DNA from 3 places in the Streptomyces sp. NPDC048106 genome. Region 1 is predicted to be linked to each of the others. Evidence: riboswitches for the same ligand, from Rfam matches in the RefSeq annotation. Region 1 holds a riboswitch; each other region holds the start of a gene.
What was found. Region 1 has a riboswitch for thiamine pyrophosphate ahead of thiC (phosphomethylpyrimidine synthase ThiC). Riboswitches for the same ligand answer to the same signal wherever they lie in the genome.
Positions count from the first base shown of each region.

Region 2: it holds a riboswitch for thiamine pyrophosphate, as region 1 does, so the genes downstream of both, AB0927_RS07195 (thiamine ABC transporter substrate-binding protein) here and thiC (phosphomethylpyrimidine synthase ThiC) in region 1, are expected to answer to the same signal.
Region 3: it holds a riboswitch for thiamine pyrophosphate, as region 1 does, so the genes downstream of both, thiO (glycine oxidase ThiO) here and thiC (phosphomethylpyrimidine synthase ThiC) in region 1, are expected to answer to the same signal.

Region 1 is NZ_JBEZND010000006.1:165,008-171,531, forward strand. Features, by position in the region: partial or broken gene AB0927_RS08530 (thiamine biosynthesis protein ThiC) at 1-39, opposite strand, end outside; gene AB0927_RS08535 (hypothetical protein) at 69-1,064, opposite strand; gene thiC (phosphomethylpyrimidine synthase ThiC) at 1,146-2,948, opposite strand; TPP riboswitch at 2,941-3,118, opposite strand; gene AB0927_RS08545 (YibE/F family protein) at 3,190-4,644, shown strand; gene AB0927_RS08550 (SsgA family sporulation/cell division regulator) at 4,790-5,227, opposite strand; gene AB0927_RS08555 (helix-turn-helix domain-containing protein) at 5,326-6,096, opposite strand; gene AB0927_RS08560 (DUF5326 family protein) at 6,387-6,524, opposite strand, start outside.
Region 2 is NZ_JBEZND010000005.1:209,336-215,859, reverse strand. Features, by position in the region: gene AB0927_RS07210 (maleylpyruvate isomerase family mycothiol-dependent enzyme) at 28-825, opposite strand; gene AB0927_RS07205 (ABC transporter ATP-binding protein) at 850-1,866, opposite strand; gene AB0927_RS07200 (iron ABC transporter permease) at 1,866-3,467, opposite strand; gene AB0927_RS07195 (thiamine ABC transporter substrate-binding protein) at 3,515-4,585, opposite strand; TPP riboswitch at 4,656-4,762, opposite strand; gene rlmN (23S rRNA (adenine(2503)-C(2))-methyltransferase RlmN) at 4,783-5,889, opposite strand; gene AB0927_RS07185 (VOC family protein) at 5,990-6,524, opposite strand, start outside.
Region 3 is NZ_JBEZND010000004.1:85,508-92,031, forward strand. Features, by position in the region: gene AB0927_RS05090 (thiazole synthase) at 89-883, opposite strand; gene thiS (sulfur carrier protein ThiS) at 887-1,087, opposite strand; gene thiO (glycine oxidase ThiO) at 1,105-2,316, opposite strand; TPP riboswitch at 2,314-2,425, opposite strand; gene AB0927_RS05105 (hypothetical protein) at 2,479-2,829, shown strand; gene AB0927_RS05110 (FAD-dependent oxidoreductase) at 2,862-4,097, shown strand; gene AB0927_RS05115 (Rv2175c family DNA-binding protein) at 4,201-4,566, shown strand; gene thiE (thiamine phosphate synthase) at 4,660-5,307, shown strand; gene metF (methylenetetrahydrofolate reductase [NAD(P)H]) at 5,462-6,385, shown strand; gene AB0927_RS05130 (hypothetical protein) at 6,442-6,524, shown strand, end outside.

The DNA.
Region 1 (6,524 bases):
GCCGTGTTCGCGGCGGATGCCCTGGGAGATCTTCATGCTGGACAAGTTCGAGCCGGATCACCCCTTGGTCACGCGGTGAGATCGGGTAGTGCGACGAGCGCGATGCCCTCTGCCTGAGCGACTGCCAGGCGAGTACCGTCCGGGTGCAAGGCCGCAACCGGGGTAGGAACATGGGTGACTCCGTAAGCCCCGCATCGCCTCGATACGTCCAGCTCGGGCCACTCCGCCAGTACCGAACCGGTGGTGACGTCGATCAGTCTGGGGTGCCCGTGCAAGGAGACGACTCGGCCGCCCTCGGCGATCAGGGTGCCGATCTTGTAATCGGCGCGGTTCAGGTGCAACCACCTGCGCTGGGAGAGGGACCACACGCCGAGGTGCTGAGGGCCCAGAGTCGGCACTTCCTCGTCATCAAGGACTTCGTCGCCGGTGGCCACAGCCAGGCGATCGTTGTCGAGCCAGCAAGCCGACACCACTTCGGCATCCAGTCCCGGTTCCATGGGCAAGGCCCCTGGCCCGTCCAGGTTGGCCGGATCTTTCAGCGCACTGTCCAGGTCGAACACTGCCACGACTCCATACGGATGCCACACCCAGCCGGCCACCAGCAGATGCCTGGCGTCGCGGCTCACCGACAACCGGGAATGAAACACATCTTTGGCCTGACGTGTACCCGCAGTGAGTCGCTGTCCCGATTCAACGTCCTCGACCTGGAGGACGGCATACTCGTCCGGGCAGTGAACCAGGATCTCCCGACCGTCCCGCAGCGTCCCCAGCGCCACGGGATAGTCGAAGTCATCGGCGTGGTAAGTGCTGCGCGTGAGCTCCCGCACAACACGCGCTCCTTCCAGCAGTAGGGCATTCGTCCCGCGCTCGGCGTAGACGACGCTGTAACGGCCGGAGGGAGAGACAACACTTCTGTCGAACGCAGGACCGCGGTCGGTGAAGATCCGACGCTCCACGCCGGCGGTGTTCCAGGCGCGTCCTCCCACCAGATCAACCAGGTCATCGCCCTGCCAGACAAGTGACTGGACCGGCACCGAAGCCGCCTGCAACATCACGGGATCCATCACCCGCCCCCCTGACCGCCGACCATCGATGGCGCTGCTCCCGAGGCGTCGGACCCAAGGAGCAGCGCCAATCTAGATGGTTCAGTCGGCGATCGGCAGGTACACCCGATTCCCCGCCTCGGCGAACTCCTTCGACTTCTGGAGCATCCCCTCAGCGATTTCCTCAGACGACGCTCCCTCAGCCGCCGCACCACCGAATCGCTCTGTGATGCTTTGACTAATCTTCATGCTGCAGAACTTCGGGCCGCACATGGAGCAGAAGTGGGCCGTCTTGGCGGGTTCGGCCGGGAGGGTCTCGTCGTGGAAGTCGCGGGCCGTGTCCGGGTCGAGGGCCAGATTGAACTGGTCCTCCCAGCGGAACTCGAAACGGGCGTCCGAGAGGGCGTCGTCCCACTCCTGAGCGCCCGGATGCCCCTTGGCGAGGTCGGCGGCGTGGGCAGCGATCTTGTAGGTGATGACACCGGTCTTGACGTCATCCCGGTTGGGCAGGCCCAGGTGCTCCTTCGGGGTGACGTAGCAGAGCATCGCCGTACCCCACCAGGCGATCATCGCGGCGCCGATGCCGGAGGTGATGTGGTCGTATGCCGGCGCGATGTCCGTGGTCAGCGGGCCGAGCGTATAGAACGGAGCCTCGTCGCAGATCTCCTGCTGGAGATCGATGTTCTCCTTGATCTTGTGCATCGGGACGTGCCCGGGGCCCTCGATCATCGTCTGTACGTTCATCCGCCTGGCGATCCTGCCGAGTTCCCCGAGCGTCCGCAGTTCGGCGAACTGGGCCTCGTCGTTGGCATCCGCGATGGAGCCGGGCCGCAGTCCGTCGCCCAGCGAGTACGTGACGTCGTAGGCGGCGAGGATCTCGCACAGTTCCTCGAAGTTCTCGTAGAGGAACGAGTCCTTGTGGTGCGCCAGGCACCACGCGGCCATGATGGAGCCGCCGCGCGAGACGATGCCGGTCTTGCGGTTGGCCGTGAGCGGTACGAACGGCAGCCGCACGCCCGCGTGGACGGTCATGTAGTCCACGCCCTGCTCGGCTTGTTCGATAACGGTGTCCTTGTAGATCTCCCAGGTCAGTTCCTCGGCCTTGCCGTCGACCTTCTCCAGCGCCTGGTACAGCGGCACCGTGCCGATCGGGACGGGGGAGTTACGGAGCACCCACTCGCGGGTGGTGTGGATGTTGCGGCCGGTGGAGAGGTCCATGACCGTGTCGGCGCCCCAGCGGGTCGCCCAGGTCATCTTCTCGACCTCCTCCTCGATGGACGACGTCACCGCGGAGTTGCCGATGTTGGCGTTCACCTTCACCAGGAACCGCTTGCCGATGATCATCGGCTCGATCTCCGGGTGGTTGACGTTGACCGGCAGCACCGCCCGGCCCGCGGCGATCTCGTCGCGCACCACCTCGGGGGAGACGTTCTCCCTGAGGGCCACGAACTCCATCTCCGGCGTGATCTCGCCCCGGCGCGCATACGCGAGCTGCGTCACCGCCTGCCCGTCGCGGCCCCGCCGCGGCTGGCGCGGACGGCCGGGGAAGACCGCGTCCAGGTTCCGCAGCCCGCCGCGCGGCGAGGTGTGCTTGATCCCGTCGTCCTCGGGACGGACGGGACGGCCCGCGTACTCCTCCGTGTCCCCGCGGGCGATGATCCAGTTCTCCCGCAGCGGCGTCAGTCCCCGGCGGACGTTGGTGTCGACGAGCGGATCGGTGTACGGGCCCGACGTGTCGTACAGCGTGACCGACTGCCCGTTGGTGAGATGCACCTGACGGACCGGCACGCGCAGGTCGGGGCGCGAGCCCTCGACGTACGCCTTGTGCCAGCCGATGGACTTCCCGGCCTCCGAGGACGTGTCGTCCTGGGCGGAGGCAGGCGTGCTTGCGTCCTTGTTGGTCATGAGACCTACTCCCTACGCCGGCATTACCCGGTAACAGGTTCGGCGGTCGACGCAGCGGCTTCCGTCGTCCGAGGTCTCCCGGGGAACATGGCATGTTCCACGTGAAACATCGCGCCTACGGAGGTCAGCGCCCTCTCAGCCCGGTGCTCCGAGCTCCCGCGTGTGCAAAGGTGCCTCCACGCTAGCGTCATCGATGAGGCGATGAACAGTGGGCCCTCCCGGTTCTTGCGATGATCTGGCGATGACCCGGATGGACCAGCACCCGTACCAGCCGCCCGGCCCGCACCGGCACGACGGCTCGGAGCCCCCGAGCCAGGACCACCGTCCCGACCACGGTCACGCCCCCGCCCAGACCCAGGCACACGGGCATGGGCATGGGCATGGCCACAGCGCCGGGAGCGGGCATGGGCACAGCCACAGCCATGGGCCCGCCGCGCCCGTCTCCCGGCATCTGCGCAAGGTGATCGCGGCGATCCTCGTCCCGTTCACCGCGGCGGTCGTGGTCGGCCTGATGGTGCTCTGGCCCGGTGGCGCCCCCTCGCACAAGCACAGCGGCGTCGGCTTCGACCGGCAGACCCAACAGGCCACCGTCACCCATGTGGCCGAGGTGAGCTGCGCCTCGGTGAACGCCTCCGGCGGGACCCCGGCCGGTGGCACCCCCGGGGACAGCTCAACCGGCCGACAGCCCGGCGGCACCTGCAAGAAGGCGACCATCCGGATCGACACCGGCAAGGACAAGGGCCGTACGTTCACCGAGATCGTGCAGCCCGACCAGCCCCGGCAGTTGCACCAGAGCGAGCAGGTCGTCGCCGCCTATGAACCCACCGCTCCGAAGGACCTCCAGTACTCGGTCGCCGATGTGAACCGTAAGTTCCCCATGGCGCTGCTCGCGGGCATCTTCGCGCTCGCGGTCGTGGTGGTGGGCCGGATGCGCGGGGTGATGGCCCTCGTGGCGCTGGCGGTGAGTTTCCTGGTGCTGAACCAGTTCATCCTGCCCGCGATCCTCCAGGGCTCCAACCCGCTGCTCGTGGCGGTGATCGGGTCGAGCGCCATCATGCTGATCGCCCTGTACATGTGTCACGGCCTGTCGGCCCGTACCTCGGTGGCCGTGCTCGGGACGCTGATCTCGCTGACCCTGATCGGGCTGCTCGGCTCGGTGTTCATCGGCTGGGCCGCCCTGACCGGCAACACCGACGACAGCACCGGTCTGATCCACGGGCTCTATCCGAAAATCGACATGAGCGGTCTGCTGCTGGCCGGCGTCATCATCGGCTCGCTGGGCGTCCTGGACGATGTGACGGTGACCCAGACCTCGGCCGTGTGGGAACTACACGAGGCCAATCCTTCGATGGGCCCGCGCGGGCTGTACCGGGCGGCCATCCGCATCGGCCGCGACCACATCGCGTCCGTCGTCAACACCCTGGTGCTCGCCTATGCCGGTGCCGCGCTGCCGTTGCTGCTGCTGTTCTCCATCGCGCAGAGCAGCGTGGGGGCGGTGGCCAACAGCGAGCTGGTGGCCGAGGAGATCGTGCGCACCCTGGTGGGATCCATCGGACTGGTCGCCTCGGTCCCGGTCACCACCGCGCTCGCCGCCCTGGTGGTGGCGGCCGACCGGAGCGCCCCGGCCCCGGAGACTCCCACCGGCACCCAGACCCTGCCGGCCCGGAGCGGGCGGGGGCGGCGCCGGAAGCGATGAGACGGGGCGGGTCCCGGCGGCAAGCCGGGCACCGCCCGCCCGCCACTTCGCGCGGAAGCCTGTGCAGAAGGCCGTGCAGACGCAGAAGCGTTACTGCATGGCTCCGTACCACCGGGCGGAGCGTCCAGTCGCGTCGCGCGGCGTCTCAACCCGCGCTCTGCTCCTCGGCCAGAATGCGGTCCAGCGCCTCGTCCAGATGCGCGTCGAAGTCGGCGAGCGCACCCTCCTGGCCGAGCGGCACCAGCTTGTCCGTGCGGTCGAGGAAGGCCACGAGCGGCGACGCCGACGAGCGGAACAGGGCCTGGTCGCCGCCGACCTGAAGCCTGATCAGCACCTCGCCCAGCACCTCTTCCTCGACGGGGGAGATCCGCACATCCCCCTCCCCGCACGGCCGTCCGACGCCGTCGATCAGCAGTTCCCGACCGAAGACCCAGGTGACCGGGGCATCACCGGGCAGATGGAAGGTGAGCCGCACGGCGTAGGGATCGCCGGTCTCGTAGCGCAACTCCACCGGAATGCGGAAGGAGAGCTCCTCCGAGACGAGAAAGCTCATCATGACCTCTGCCTGTACGGACTCGCGCATCGCCTACCCCGTCATATGACATCGACTGGCCGGGTTTGATCCCTCTGACCGTGGTAAATCTTGCTGAAAGTACACAGCGAATTACAAGGAGTAAGTTTTCAGATACTGATACAGAGGGTGAGGGACCCCAGGTGCCGTCCGATCTCCGTCTGCAGCCGCCGGGCCGCCGGCAGCAGCCGGTCGGCCTGGTGGGCCGGGAGGGAGATGGCCACGGTGGCCGCGGTCGTGCCCACCGTGATGGGGACCGCCGCGCAGACCGTGCCGAGCGCGTACTCCTGGCGCTCCGTGACCGGCTCCATGCGCGGGACCCGGGCCAGCCGCCGCAGCAGGGCGTCGCTGTCCCGCGCGGTGTACGGCGTGAGCGCCTGCACCGGATAGCGGGCGAGGTGCTCCCGCCGGGCTCCCTCGTCCAACTGGGAGAGCAGGCACTGCCCGATGGCGTGCGCGTGCCCGGTCTCGCGGAAGTCGGCCCACTCCTCGGCCGCGGGGGCTTCACGGGAGTCGGCGACGCACAGGACCTCGATCTCCCCGTCCCGGTACATCGCGTAGTAGATCGGGGCGCCGATGGAATCGCGCCAGTGCGCGAGCGTGTCCATGACCTTGCCGCGACGTTTCTCCCGGGCCGCGCCGCTGCTCAGCCGCTCGGCCGCCTCGCCCAGGAAGAAGAGCCCCTTGTCCCGCCGCAGATAGCCCTCGTGCACCAGGGTGCGCAGCAGGTGGTAGGTCGTGGGCAGGGCCAGGCCGGTCGCGCGGGCGAGTTGCTTGGCGGGGGCGCCGTACGGATGGGCCGCGACCGTCTCCAGCAGGCGCATGGCGCGCTGCACGGAGCCGATGAGGGTCGTGGCGGCAGGCTGCGACGGTACGCCCATCCCGGGCGGCCGCCGGGAAGGAGATGTGCGGGGACGGGGCTGGGCGGGGAGTGCGGCGGTTTCCGCCGGTGGGGTGTCGACCGTGGCCAAGGATTACTCCGGAAGCGCGAGGGGGCAGCCCGTGCCTGGGCGGGAAGCACGGATGGGTGTCTGCGCCACCCGCGGGGCCGCACCCCACGGGGAGTTCCGGACTCTAACCGCCCGCCACCACGCGTGGCCGGGCTCACGGGGAAACTTCCCTCCCCCGAGGGAACCGGCACCCCCTTACCGGTCACCGGTTCCCGCTTACCTCACCAGTCGCCGCGCGAGGAGGAGCCGGACATGAACTTGCGCACGATGTAGATCAGCCCCCCGACCAGGGCCACGAAGACCAGCGCCTTGAACAGCAGGCCGATCACGAATCCGACGATGCTCGCTATCAGGCCGCC
Region 2 (6,524 bases), on a different contig from region 1:
GAGGCGGGCCCGTCGACGTACGTGCCGTCAGCCGAAGTCCGAGTGCTCCAGCCAGAACTCCAGCGCCTCGCGCTCGCCCAGCACTTCGAGGCCCGGAGTGGCCGGCGGGATCCGGCCGTAGAAGGCGAGCAGCACCGAGGTGAGCGGGCCGCGCAGGGCGACCATGGCCTTCTCGTGGCCGCGCCGCCAGGTGACACCGTCCTCGCCGATCTCCACCAGCCACTCGGCGTTCAGCGCCGGGTCGGCGTCGGTGGCGTGCAGATGGATGCTGCGGTGGGACCCGCGCAGATTCGCGGCCCAGTCCCGGGCGCCGGTGCGCTGCACCCACCGCACCAGGTCCAGCCACTCGTCCAGGGCGTCGGCGGCGATGTCGGGCGCGACGTCGAACGGCGCCCCGACGGTGAGCGCCGCGTCGGCGCGGTGGATGGTGATCTCGTGGGCCATCCGGCGGGCCCAGAAGCCGCTGGAGCCCTCGTCGGTCCAGGTCCACACCTTGAGTTCCGGACCCGCCTCGCGCAGCGCCCCGACGGCCAGCTCGCCGGTCTCCGCCAGCCAGGCGTCCAGCGCCGCCGGGTCACCCTGTTCCTCCGGGCCGCCGACGAGCGGGACCTGGTCCCGCGGCAGCATCTCCTGGACCTGCTCCCGCACCATCGTGCCGACCCAGCGCAGGACGCCGCCCATGTGCCGCACGAGTTGTTCCAGCGACCACTCCGGGCAGGTCGGCACGTTGGCCGACAGATCGGCACCGGAGGTGGCCAGTTCCCTCAACTGCCCTACTTGCAGGGCGATTTCGTCACAGTACCGCTCATGATCGAGGTAGGTCATGGCCTCACCCTAGGCGCCGGACGGTCAGTCCAGCACGACGATTTCCGCCGCGTCGAACTCCGCGCCCACCGTGTCCCCGGTCTCCGGTGCGTCGCGCAGCGCGCAGGCCGCTTCGAGGCGGGGCCCGTTCGGGGGCTGGAGGTGGACGGCGACATGGGTGCCCTTGAAGGTGCGGGCGGTGACCGTGCACCTCAGCCCGGTGCCGGCCGGCACGAGCCGTACCCCGGCGGGCCGGACCAGCAGCGTCCGGTCCCCCTGCCGGGCGCCCTCCGGTACCGGCAGCCTGCCCCAGGGGCTGTCGGCGACCGCACCCGTCACCGTCGCCGGGACCACGTTCTCGAAGCCGAGGAAACGGGCCACGAACGCGTCGGCGGGCCGCTGCCAGACCTCCAGCGGCGTACCGGACTGCGCGATCCGCCCGTCCCGCATCACCACCACCCGGTCGGCCAGCGCGAACGCCTCGCCCTGGTCATGGGTGACGGCGAGCACGGTCGTACCCAACCGGCCGAAGAGTTCACGCAGTTCGACCACGAGGCGTTCGCGCAGGGAGCGGTCGAGCTGGCCGAGGGGCTCGTCAAGCATCAGCAGCCGGGGCCGGGGGGCGAGCGCGCGGGCGAGGGCGACGCGCTGCTGCTCGCCACCGGACAGCCCGGCCACCGCCCGGCGGCCCGCCCCCGGCAGCCCGACCAGTCGCAGCAACTCCCCCACGCGGGCGTCCCGTTCGCCCTTCGCCACGCCGTGCATACGCAGCCCGAACGCCACGTTGGCGCCCACGTCGCGCTGCGGGAAGAGCTGGTGGTCCTGGAACATCAGGCCGACGCCCCGCTGGTGCGCGGGCACCCCGTCCTGGTCCCGCCCGGCGAGCGACACCCGCCCGGCGTCGAGGGGCTGGAGCCCGGCGACCGCCCGCAGCAGGGTCGACTTGCCGCTTCCGCTGGGCCCGAGCACGCACACCACCTCGTGCTCGGCGACCTCCAGGTCCACCGTGTCCAGCACGGCCCGGCCGCCGAAGCGCACGGTCGCGCCCTTGAGGCTCAGCATCAGAACTCCCCGGTCCGGTCCGTGCGCAGCCGTTCCAGGAGGAGCAGGGCGGCGGCGCACACCACCATCAGAATGGTCGAAAGGGCCATCGCCTGGCCGTAGTTGAGGTCACCGGGGCGGCTGAGCAGCCGGGCCACGGCGACCGGCAGGGTCGGGTTGTCGGGCCGGGCGATGAACACCGTCGCACCGAACTCGCCGAGCGAGACGGCGAACGCGAACCCGGCCGCGACCAGCAACGCCCGCCGCACCAGCGGCAGGTCGATCTCCCGCCACACCCGCCAGGGCGAGGCCCCGAGCACGGCCGCCGCCTCCCGCAGCCGCACGTCGACCGCGCGCAGCACCGGCAGCATGGTGCGCACGACGAAGGGGGCGCCGACCAGGGCCTGGGCCAGCGGCACCAGGATCCAGGACTGGCGCAGATCCAGCGGCGGTCTGTCGAGGGCGATCAGGAAGCCGAAGCCGACGGTCACGGCGGACACGCCGAGCGGCAGCATCAGCAGCGCGTCGAAGCCCCGTACCAGCCGCCCCGCGTCCCGGCGGGCCAGCGCGGCGGCGGCGAGACCGCCGACCACCACGGCGATCGCGGTGGCGGCGACGGCGTACTGGAGCGAGGTCCACACCGCGTGCACCGGTGCCACCAGGAACGTGCCGCCGTCGGTGCGGGTCAGCGCCCGGTAGTAGCCGAAGCCGGGGGCGTCCAGGGAGCGGCGGACGAGGACGGCGAGCGGCAGCACCACGAGCAGCGCGACGGTGCCGAGGACACCGGCGAGCAGCGCCCGCTGTCCGGCGCCGCGCGGCCGCCGCGCGGTGACCTTGGGGTCGACCAGGCGCAGGGCGCTCTCGCGCCGCCGTACCGTCCAGGCGTGCACGGCGAGGACCGCGCCGACGGCGGCGAACTGGACGAGGGTGAGGACGGCGGCCGTGGACAGGTCGAAGACCTCGGAGGTCTGCCGGTAGATCTCCACTTCGAGGGTGGAGAAGGCGGGGCCGCCGAGGATCTGGACCACGCCGAAGGAGGTGAAGGTGAACAGGAACACCATCAGCGCGGCGGCGGCCACGGCGGGCGCGAGGGCGGGCAGCGTCACCTTCCGCCAGGCGTGGAACGGCGAGGCGCCGAGCATCCGCGCGGCCTCCTCCTGGCGCGGGTCGAGTTGGGACCACAGCCCGCCCACGGTCCGTACGACGACCGCGTAGTTGAAGAAGACGTGCGCGAGCAGGATCGCCCACACCGTGGTGTCGAGGCGTACACCCCACAGTTGGTCGAGCAGTCCGCCGTGGCCGACGAGCGCGAGGAAGGCGCTGCCGGCGACGACGGTGGGGAGCACGAACGGGACCGTGACGACGGCCCGCAGCACCTGTTTGCCGGGGAAGTCGAGACGGGCGAAGACGAACGCGGCGGGCAGCGCGAGCAGCAGGGTGAGCGCGGTGGAGGCGAGCGCCTGCCAGGTGGTGAACCACAGCACGTGCCGGATGTCCGGCTGGGCGACCACGTCCGCGATCCGCCCGAACCGCCAGGCGCCGCCGGTCTTCAGGCCGCGCGCCACGATCGCGGCGACGGGCCAGGCGAAGAACACGGCGAAGAACGCGACGGGCAGGGCCATCAGCCCCAGCCGCGCCGCGCTCCCGCGCGACTCCCGCCCGCGGGCGGTCACTTCAGTACGAGTGACGTCCACGACTTGACCCACTGGTCACGGTCGGCGGCGATCTTCTCGGGGGCCATGGTCTCGGGGTTCGGCGCCGCGGGGCCGTACTTGGTGAAGTCGGCGGGCACCTTGGCGCCCGCGACGACCGGATAGACGTACATGTTCAGCGGCATGTCCTCCTGGAACTCCTTGGAGACCAGGAAGTCGAGGAACGCCTTGGCGCCCTTGGGGTTCTTGGCGTTGCTCAGCAGCCCGGCGAACTCGATCTGCCGGAAGCAGGTGCCGGTCGCCACGCCGGTCGGGGCGGTGGCGGGACGCTTCTTGGCGTAGATGACCTCGGCGGGCGGGGAGGAGGCGTACGACACGACGAGCGGCCGGTCGCCGCCGGCCTTCTTGCCCTCCGAGGAGCCGGAGAACTCCTGGTAGTAGGCCTGCTCCCAGCCGTCGACGACCTTGACGCCGTTGGCCTTGAGCTTCTTCCAGTAGCCCTGCCAGCCCGTGTCCCCGAACTGCGCGGCGCTGCCGAGCAGGAAGCCGAGGCCGGGCGAGGCGGTGGCCGCGTTCTCGGTGACGAGCAGGTTCTTGTACTGCGGCTTGGCGAGGTCGGCGTAGGACTGCGGCGGCGTCAGGTGGTGACTGTCGAAGTACGCCTTGTCGTAGTTGACGCAGATGTCGCCGTAGTCGACGGGCGTGACGCGGTTCTTGTCGTCGAGCCGGAACTGGGCGCCGGTCTTGTCCAGGCCCTTGGCCGTGTACGGCTGGAACAGCCCGTTGTCGAGGGCGCGGGACAGCAGGGTGTTGTCGACGCCGAAGAGGACGTCGCCCTGCGGGTTGTCCTTGGTCAGGATGGCCTTGTTGACGGCCTGTCCGGCGTCGCCGTCCTTGAGGACGCGGACCTTGTACCCGGACCGCTTCTCGAAGTCCGCGAGCACGCTCTTGGAGACGGCCCACGAGTCGTGGCTGACGAGGGTGACGGTCTTGCTGTCCGCCTTGCTGTGGCCCTGTGACGAGCCGCACGCGGACAACGTGACCAGGCCGAGCCCGACCGCCGCGGCCACGAAGGTCTTCTTGTGCACTTGGTTTTCCTCCTGGGGTTGACCAGGAAGAACGCGGCCCTGTCCGGATAATCCGGACAGGGCGCAACAGCTTGAGTAGTGACCGAACTTCCTACCCAGAATGACCTGGGCGAGGTTCAGAGGGTCTGCGGCCCGATGCCGCACTCTCAGCGCTGTGGCGCTCCCCTGTCGGAATATGAAGATGTGATGGGCTCAGATTACCGCTCGGTGGCCGCGAGCTGACCACAGGCTCCGTCGATCTCCTGCCCACGGGTGTCCCGGATCGTCACCGGCACACCGTGCGCGGCGATCGCCTCCACGAAGACCTTCTCGTCCTCGGGCCGCGAGGCCGTCCACTTCGAGCCCGGAGTCGGGTTCAGCGGAATGAGGTTGACGTGCACGGGCCTGCCCTTGAGCATCCGGCCGAGCCGGTCGCCACGCCACGCCTGGTCGTTGATGTCGCGGATGAGCGCGTACTCGATGGACAGCCGGCGCCCGCTCTTCTCGGCGTACTCGAACCCCGCGTCCAGCACCTCGCGCACCTTCCACCGCGTGTTCACGGGGACGAGGGTGTCGCGCAGTTCGTCGTCGGGAGCGTGCAGGGAGATCGCGAGACGGCACTTGAAGCCCTCGTCGGCGAACCGGTGGATGGCCGGCACCAGCCCGACGGTGGAGACGGTGATGCCGCGCTGGGACAGCCCGAGCCCGTCCGGCGCCGGGTCGGTGAGCGCGCGGATGGCGCCGACGACCCGCTTGTAGTTGGCGAGCGGCTCGCCCATGCCCATGAACACGATGTTGGACAACCGCGCGGGCCCGCCCGGCACCTCGCCGTCGCGCAGCGCCCGCATGCCGTCCACGATCTGGTGGACGATCTCCGCGGTGGACAGGTTGCGGTCCAGGCCCGCCTGCCCGGTCGCGCAGAACGGGCAGTTCATCCCGCACCCCGCCTGCGAGCTGATGCACATGGTCACCCGGTCCGGGTACCGCATCAGCACGGACTCCACGAGGGTGCCGTCGAACAGCCGCCACAGCGTCTTGCGGGTGGTGCCCTCGTCGGTCGACAGATGCCGGACGACCGTCATCAGCTCCGGGAACAGCGCCTCGCGCAGCTTCTCCCGGGAGCCGGCCGGGATGTCGGTCCACTGCTGCGGGTCGTGCGCGTACCGCGCGAAGTAGTGCTGCGAAAGCTGCTTGGCACGGAACGGCTTCTCACCGATCCCGGCCACCGCTTCCTTGCGCTCGGCGGGCGAGAGATCGGCGAGATGCCGCGGCGGCTTCTTGGCTCCGCGCGGCGCGACAAAGGTGAGTTCTCCGGGAATGGGCATGGTGCTACCAGTGTCGCAGATCCAAACGGGTGACCCATGGCAGCCGGTGGTGGTGCGCGGTGCGGCCGGGCCGGGGCTCGCGGACCGGCCGGAGCGCGGCTCACATCGGGGTCGGTTTGATCATCGCGAAGGGGGCGCCCTGGGGGTCGGTGACGACCGTCATCCGGCCGGCCATCATGTCGAACGGCGGGGCGAGGACCGTGCCGCCGCGCTTGGCCAGGGCGTCCACGGTGGAGTCCACGTCGTCGACCGCGTAGTAGGCCAGCCAGTGCGCCGGGGTGCCCGGCGGGTCGTCGGCGAGCCGGGCGACGCCGCCGACCGCCCGGCCGCCGACCATCAGCGCCCAGTAGTTCTCCGCGCCCTCCATCGGCTCGATCTCGATGCCGAACGCCTCGCCGTAGAAGCCGGTGGCCGCGGGTACGTCGCTGGTGTGCAGCTCGTTCCAGGTCAGCGCGCCGGCCTCGTTGACCACCTGGGCGCCGTGGAAGTCGCCGGGCTGCCAGACGCCGAAGACGGCGCCCTGCGGGTCGGCGGCGATCAGCATGCGGCCGAGGCTGCCGACGTCCGTCACCGGGACGAGCAGGGTGCCGCCCGCGCCGACGATCGCGTCCTGGGTGGCCTGGGCGTCGGTGCTG
Region 3 (6,524 bases), on a different contig from region 1:
CCGGCCCACTGGAGCGGACCTGTGACGCTTCCCACGCGGGGACGGGATAATTCCGCGGCCGAGAGCAGGCCGGGGAACCGGTATCGGCTCAGAACGCGGGACGCTCGGGGTCGAGCGCGGCCAGCCCCTCCGCGGGAGACGACGCCTGCGCCCAGTACCGGCGGGGGATCCGCCCCGCCACCCGGGCCAGCCGCCCCGCCTGAACCGCGTGCCGCATCGCCGCCGCCATCACCTCCGGCTCCTGCGCCCGCGTCACCGCCGACGCCAGCATCACCCCGGCGCACCCCAGCTCCATCGCCAGCGCCACGTCCGACGCCGTCCCCGCTCCCGCGTCCAGGATCACCGGCACCCCCGCCCGCTCCACGATGAGCTGGAAGTTGTGCGGGTTGCGGATGCCGAGCCCCGACCCGATCGGCGACCCCAGCGGCATCACCGCCGCGCACCCCACGTCCTCCAGCTTCCGCGCGAGCACGGGATCGTCGTTGGTGTACGGCAGCACCGTGAACCCGTCGTCCACCAGCGTCTCCGCCGCCTCCAGCAGCTCCACCGGATCCGGCAGCAGCGTCCGCTCGTCGGCGATGACCTCCAGCTTCACCAGCGAGGTGCCCAGCGCCTCCCGGGCGAGCCGCGCCGTGAGCACGGCCTCCCCGGCGGTGAAACACCCCGCCGTGTTGGGCAGCACCCGGATGCCGAGCTTCGTCAGCACGGACAGCACCGAGCCGTGCACGGACGGATCCACCCGCCGCATCGCGACCGTGGTCAGCTCCGTCCCGGACGCGACCAGCGCCCGCTCCAGCGTCTCCAGGCTGGGCGCGCCGCCCGTCCCCATGATCAACCGCGACCCGAAGGCCGTACCCCCGATGACAAGGCGATCGTCGCTCATCGGTCAGCCCCCCTGCACCGCGGTGAGCACCTCGACGCGGTCGCCCTCGGCGAGCGCCGTCCCCGTCCACAGCGACCGCGGCACGACCGTCTCGTTGACGGCGGCCGCCACCCCGGAAGGTGCCCGCACGAGGGACCGTACGACGGCGTCGAGCACGGTCCCCGGCGCGACCTCGCGGCGCTGCCCGTTGACGGAGATGGTGATGGCGGACGACACGGCGCTCATACGGGCTGCTCCACTCGCTGCGTGCGGAGCGCGCCGAAGCGCTCCGGTGTGAACGGACGGGCTTCCTCGGGCAGCGGGCCACCGGCCAGCAACTGCCCCATCACATCCCCGGTGACCGGCGTGAGCAGCACCCCGTTGCGGTGGTGCCCGGTCGCCAGCAGCAGCCCCTCGATCCCGGACGGCCCGAGCAGCGGCGCGTTGTCGGGGGACCCGGGCCGCAGCCCGGCCCGCGTCTCGGTGAGCGGCAGCTCGGTGATGCCCGGCACCAGCTCGTGCGCGTCGCGCAGCAGCTCGTACACCCCGCCCGCGGTGACCGTGGTGTCCCAGCCCGTCTCCTCGGTGGTGGCGCCGACGACCAGCTCGCCGTTCTCCCGGGGGACGAGGTACACCTGCCCGCCCCGGACCACGGCGCGCACGGTACGGCTGAGGAACGGCGCGTACCGCTCGGGCACCGTCAGCCGCAGCACCTGCCCCTTCACCGGCCGCACCGGCGGCAGCACCGCCTCGGGCACCCCCGCGAGCCGCCCGCTGAGACTGCCGCCCGCGAGCACCACCTGCCCGGCGGCCAGCGCCGTACCGTCCGCGGTGGTGACCCCGGTGGCCCGGTCCCCCACGGTGTCCAGCCGCTCGGCCCACACCCGGTGGAACACCACTCCGGCCCGCTCGCACGCGGTCACCAGCGCCGCGGCCAGCCGGCGCGGATCGATCTGGTGGTCGCCGTCGACCCGCAGCCCCCCGCGCACGCCGGGCGCCAGCATCGGTTCGAGCCGGCGGCACTCCCGCCCCGTCAGCCACTCCGCGTCCAGGCCGCAGCGCCGCTGGAGGGCGTGCAGTTCGCGCAGGTGGGCGCGGTCGTCGGCGTCCAGCGCGACCGCGAGCGTGCCGCAGCGCCGGTAGCCGAGGTCCCGGCCGCTCGCCTCGGTCAGCTCGGCCACGAAGCCGGGGTAGCGGCGCGCCGACTCCAGGTTGAGGGCGAGCAGAGTCTCCTCGCCGTAGTGCAGTTCGGTGACCGCGGCCAGCATCCCCGCCGCGACCTGCGCGGCCCCGCCGCCCGGCGCGGGGTCCACCACCGCCGTGGCGAGCCCGCGGCACGCCGCGCGCCAGGCCGTGACCAGGCCGATGATCCCGCCCCCGATGACGAGGACGTCGGATGTGCGGGACGCGTTCGGCGGGCCCTTGGGTGACGTATCGGACGTACGTGACGGCATGGGCGTCCAGCCCCTCCCTTCGCCGGCATGACCCGGATCAGGTTCGTACGGTCGGAGGCCGCCAGCCTCCCTCTCAGCCCGGTGCGTCCGGGCTCCCGCGAGTGCTTGTACGGTGGCCACCCTAGCCCGCCGCCCTCATCACCCGTAAGGGAGCCCTCGGTCATGCCCCTGTCGCTGGACGGACTCGTCCTCGCCCCCGTCGCCGACCAGTCGGCGGGCCAGGTGGGAACCCGGACCCGCTTCGCCTACCACGAGAAGGACGGCGCGGTCTGGGCCGACTACCAGGGCGGCGACATCGTCCGCGGCCATCTGGTCGGCACCCGCGCGGGGGACCGCCTGGACTTCCGGTACGTGCAGCTGCGCACGGACGGCACCACGGCCTCGGGCCACTGCGTGTCCACGGTCGTGGAGCTGCCCGACGGCCGGGCGCGCCTGGAGGAAAGCTGGGAATGGGAGTCCGGCCCCGGCTCCGGCACGAGCGTCGTGGAACAGGTCACCGCGCCCACCCGATGACCGACTGATCGCCGTCTGTCTATGGTGACCGGGTGAGCGAGCAGACAGCCCGGGAGGGCACGGCAGGGACGCGACGCGTGGTCGTCGTCGGCGCGGGCATGGCCGGGGTGCAGACCGCGGTCGCCCTGCGGGAAGCGGGCTTCGCGGGCCAGGTGACCGTCATCGGCGCCGAACCGCACCAGCCGTACGACCGGCCGCCGCTGTCCAAGGCGGTCCTGCTCGGCAAGGCCGAGGGGTCCGCCTTCGACCTCGACTTCGAGGCGCTCGGCGTCGAACTGCGGCTCGGCTGCGAGGTCGTCGGCGCCCGCCCCGCCGACCACGAACTGGACACCGGGACGGGCCCGGTGCCCTACGACGTCCTGGTGCTGGCCACCGGCGCCGAACCGGTCACCCTGCCCGGCACCGAGGGCGTCCCCGGGGTGCATCTGCTGCGCACCCTGGACGACGCCGAACGGCTGCGGCCCGTGCTCGCCATGCAGCACGACATCGTGGTCGTCGGCGCGGGCTGGATCGGCGCCGAGTTCGCCACGGCCGCCCGGGAGGCGGGCTGCGCGGTGACCGTCGTCGAGGCCGCCGACCGGCCGCTCGCCGGGGTGCTGCCCGCCGAGGTCGCCGCGCCCATGGCCGGCTGGTACGCCGACAGCGGCGCCGAACTGCGCACCGGCGCGCGGGTGGAGCGCGTCGAGCCCGGCGCGGTGGTGCTCGCCGATGGCACGCGGCTGCCCGCGGGCGCGGTCGTGGTCGGCATCGGCGCCCGCCCCGCCACCGGCTGGCTGGCCGGCTCCGGCATCGAACTGGGCTCGTCCGGCGAGGTCGTCACCGACGCCCGGCTGCGCGCCTCCGCGCCCGATGTGTACGCCGTCGGCGACTGCGCCTCCTTCCCCTCGGCCCGCTACGGCGAACGGCTGCTCGTCCACCACTGGGACAACGCCCTCCAGGGCCCGCGCACCGTCGCCGCCGACATCCTCGGCGAGGCCGCCGCCGACTACGACCCGGTGCCGTACTTCTGGTCCGAGCAGTTCGGCCGCTTCGTCCAGTACGCCGGGCACCACGCCGCCGCCGACCGCCTGGTCTGGCGCGGCGACCCCGCGGGCCCGGCCTGGACGGTGTGCTGGCTGCGCGAGGACCGGCTGGTCGCCCTGCTGGCCGTGGGCCGGCCGCGCGACCTGGCCCAGGGCCGGAAGCTGATCGAGGCGGGCCGCGCGATGGACGCGGAGGCGCTGGCGGACCCGGCGAGGCCGCTGAAGGACGCCACGGCCGGCCGGTGAGGGCCGCCGGGGCGCGGGGAATCGCGTGACCGGCGCCCCGAAGGGCCGCGGCCGGACCGTGGCACAGGGCACCACCCCCGGCCGAACGCCTACGCTAGTACCCGTGACCGAGATTGACACGAAGACCGACGCTCTCGTCCCCGCCTGGCTCACCCTCCCCGACATCGCCGAACAGTTCGGCGTCGAGGTGACGCGGGTGCGGCAGCTGGTCAAGGACGGCCAGCTCATCGCCGTACGCCGAGGTGAGAACCGCGCGCTGCACGTCCCCGCCGCCTTCATCGACGGGGACAAGGTCGTCAAGGGCCTGTCCGGCACCCTGACGCTCCTGCGGGACGACGGCTTCACGGACGAAGAGATGATCGAGTGGCTCTTCACCCCCGACCCGACCCTGCCCGGCACCCCCGCGCAGGCCCTCAGCGAGAATCGCGGCACGGAGGTGAAGCGCCGCGCCCAGGCGCTCGCCGTCTGAGCCCGCCCGCCCGAGGAACCGGCGTACGGCGCCCCGCGCGCCGTACGCCACCCGCCGACCCAGCAGACACACCGACCCCGGGGGGACCCACGCATGTCCGACACCGCCCGCGCCGAACTCGCCGACGCCCGTCTGTACCTGTGCACGGACGCGCGCAGGCGCCAGGGCGACCTCGCCGAGTTCCTGGACGCGGTGCTGGCCGGCGGCGTCGACATCGTGCAGCTGCGTGACAAGGGCATGGAGGCCGCCGAGGAGCTGGCGGCCCTGGAGGTCTTCGCCGAGGCATGCGCCCGCCACGGCAGACTCCTCGCGGTCAACGACCGGGCCGACGTCGCCCACGCCGCCGGCGCCGACGTGCTCCACCTCGGCCAGGGCGACCTGCCGGTCCCCGCGGCCCGCGCGATCCTCGGCGACGACGTGCTGATCGGCCGTTCCACCCACACCGAGGACGAGGCCGCCGCGGCCGCCGTCCAGGAGGGCGTGGACTACTTCTGCACCGGGCCCTGCTGGCCCACCCCCACCAAGCCCGGCCGTCCCGCGCCGGGCCTCGGCCTGGTCCGGTACACGGCCGCGCTCGGCACCGAGCGCCCCTGGTTCGCCATCGGCGGCATCGACCTCGGCAACCTCGACGAGGTGCTGGAGGCCGGGGCCCGCCGGGTGGTCGTGGTCCGCGCGCTCACCGAGGCCGACGACCCGGGCGCCGCCGCGGCGGAGTTCGCCGAGCGGCTGCGGCGGTCCTGAGGGCCTGTCGGGGGACCCCTCAGGGACCTGTCGGGGGACCCGTCAGGGGGCCCGTCTCGGGAGTCCGTCCCAAGGGGTGGACGGTAAGTCGACAATTCGGGCAAATTTCCGGGGTTCGGTTGGGGGACCGCCGTCCCCTGGCTAACCTGCCCGTATGGCCCTCGGAACCGCATCCACCAGGACTGATCGCGCACGCACCGTGCGCGACATGCTCGCCGGCGGCAAGACCACGTACTCCTTCGAGTTCTCGGCACCGAAGACCCCCAAGGGCGAGCGGAACCTGTGGAGCGCGCTGCGCAGGGTCGAGGCGGTCGCCCCCGACTTCGTCTCCGTCACCTACGGCGCCGGCGGTTCGACCCGCGCGGGCACCGTCAAGGAGACCCAGCAGATCGTCGCCGACACCACGCTCACCCCGGTCGCCCACCTCACCGCGGTCGACCACTCCGTCGCCGAACTGCGCAACATCATCGGCCAGTACGCGGACGCCGGGATCCGCAACATGCTCGCCGTGCGCGGCGACCCGCCCGGCGACCCCATGGGCGACTGGGTGCCGCACCCCCGGGGCCTGACCTACGCGGCCGACCTGGTGCGCCTCATCAAGGAGTCGGGCGACTTCTGCGTGGGCGTCGCCGCCTTCCCGGAGATGCACCCCCGCTCCTCGGACTGGGACACCGACGTCGCCCACTTCGTGGACAAGTGCCGCGCGGGCGCCGACTACGCCATCACCCAGATGTTCTTCCAGCCGGATTCCTATCTGCGGCTGCGCGACCGGGTGGTGGACGCGGGCTGTGACACCCCGGTCATCCCGGAGATCCTGCCGGTCACGAGCGTGCGGATGCTGGAACGGCTGCCCAAGCTCAGCAACGCACAGTTCCCGGACGTCCTCAAAGAGCGGATCCTCGCAGCGAAGGACGATCCGGCGGCGGTACGCTCCATCGGTATCGACTTCGCCACGGAGTTCTGTGCGCGACTGCTGTCCGAAGGCGTGCCCGGACTGCACTTCATCACGCTCAACAGTTCCACGGCGACCCTGGAGATCTACGAGAACCTGGGCCTGCACCACCCCCCGCAGGCCTAGACCTGCCGCACCGTGTTGCGACACACTGCGTAACGGCCACTGGGAGAGGGGCGTACATGGGCTGGACGGTCCTCTACATCGCATTCGGCGGCGTCGCGCTGTGGTTGCTCGGCGAGGTGCTGCTCCAGTACAAGGCGCG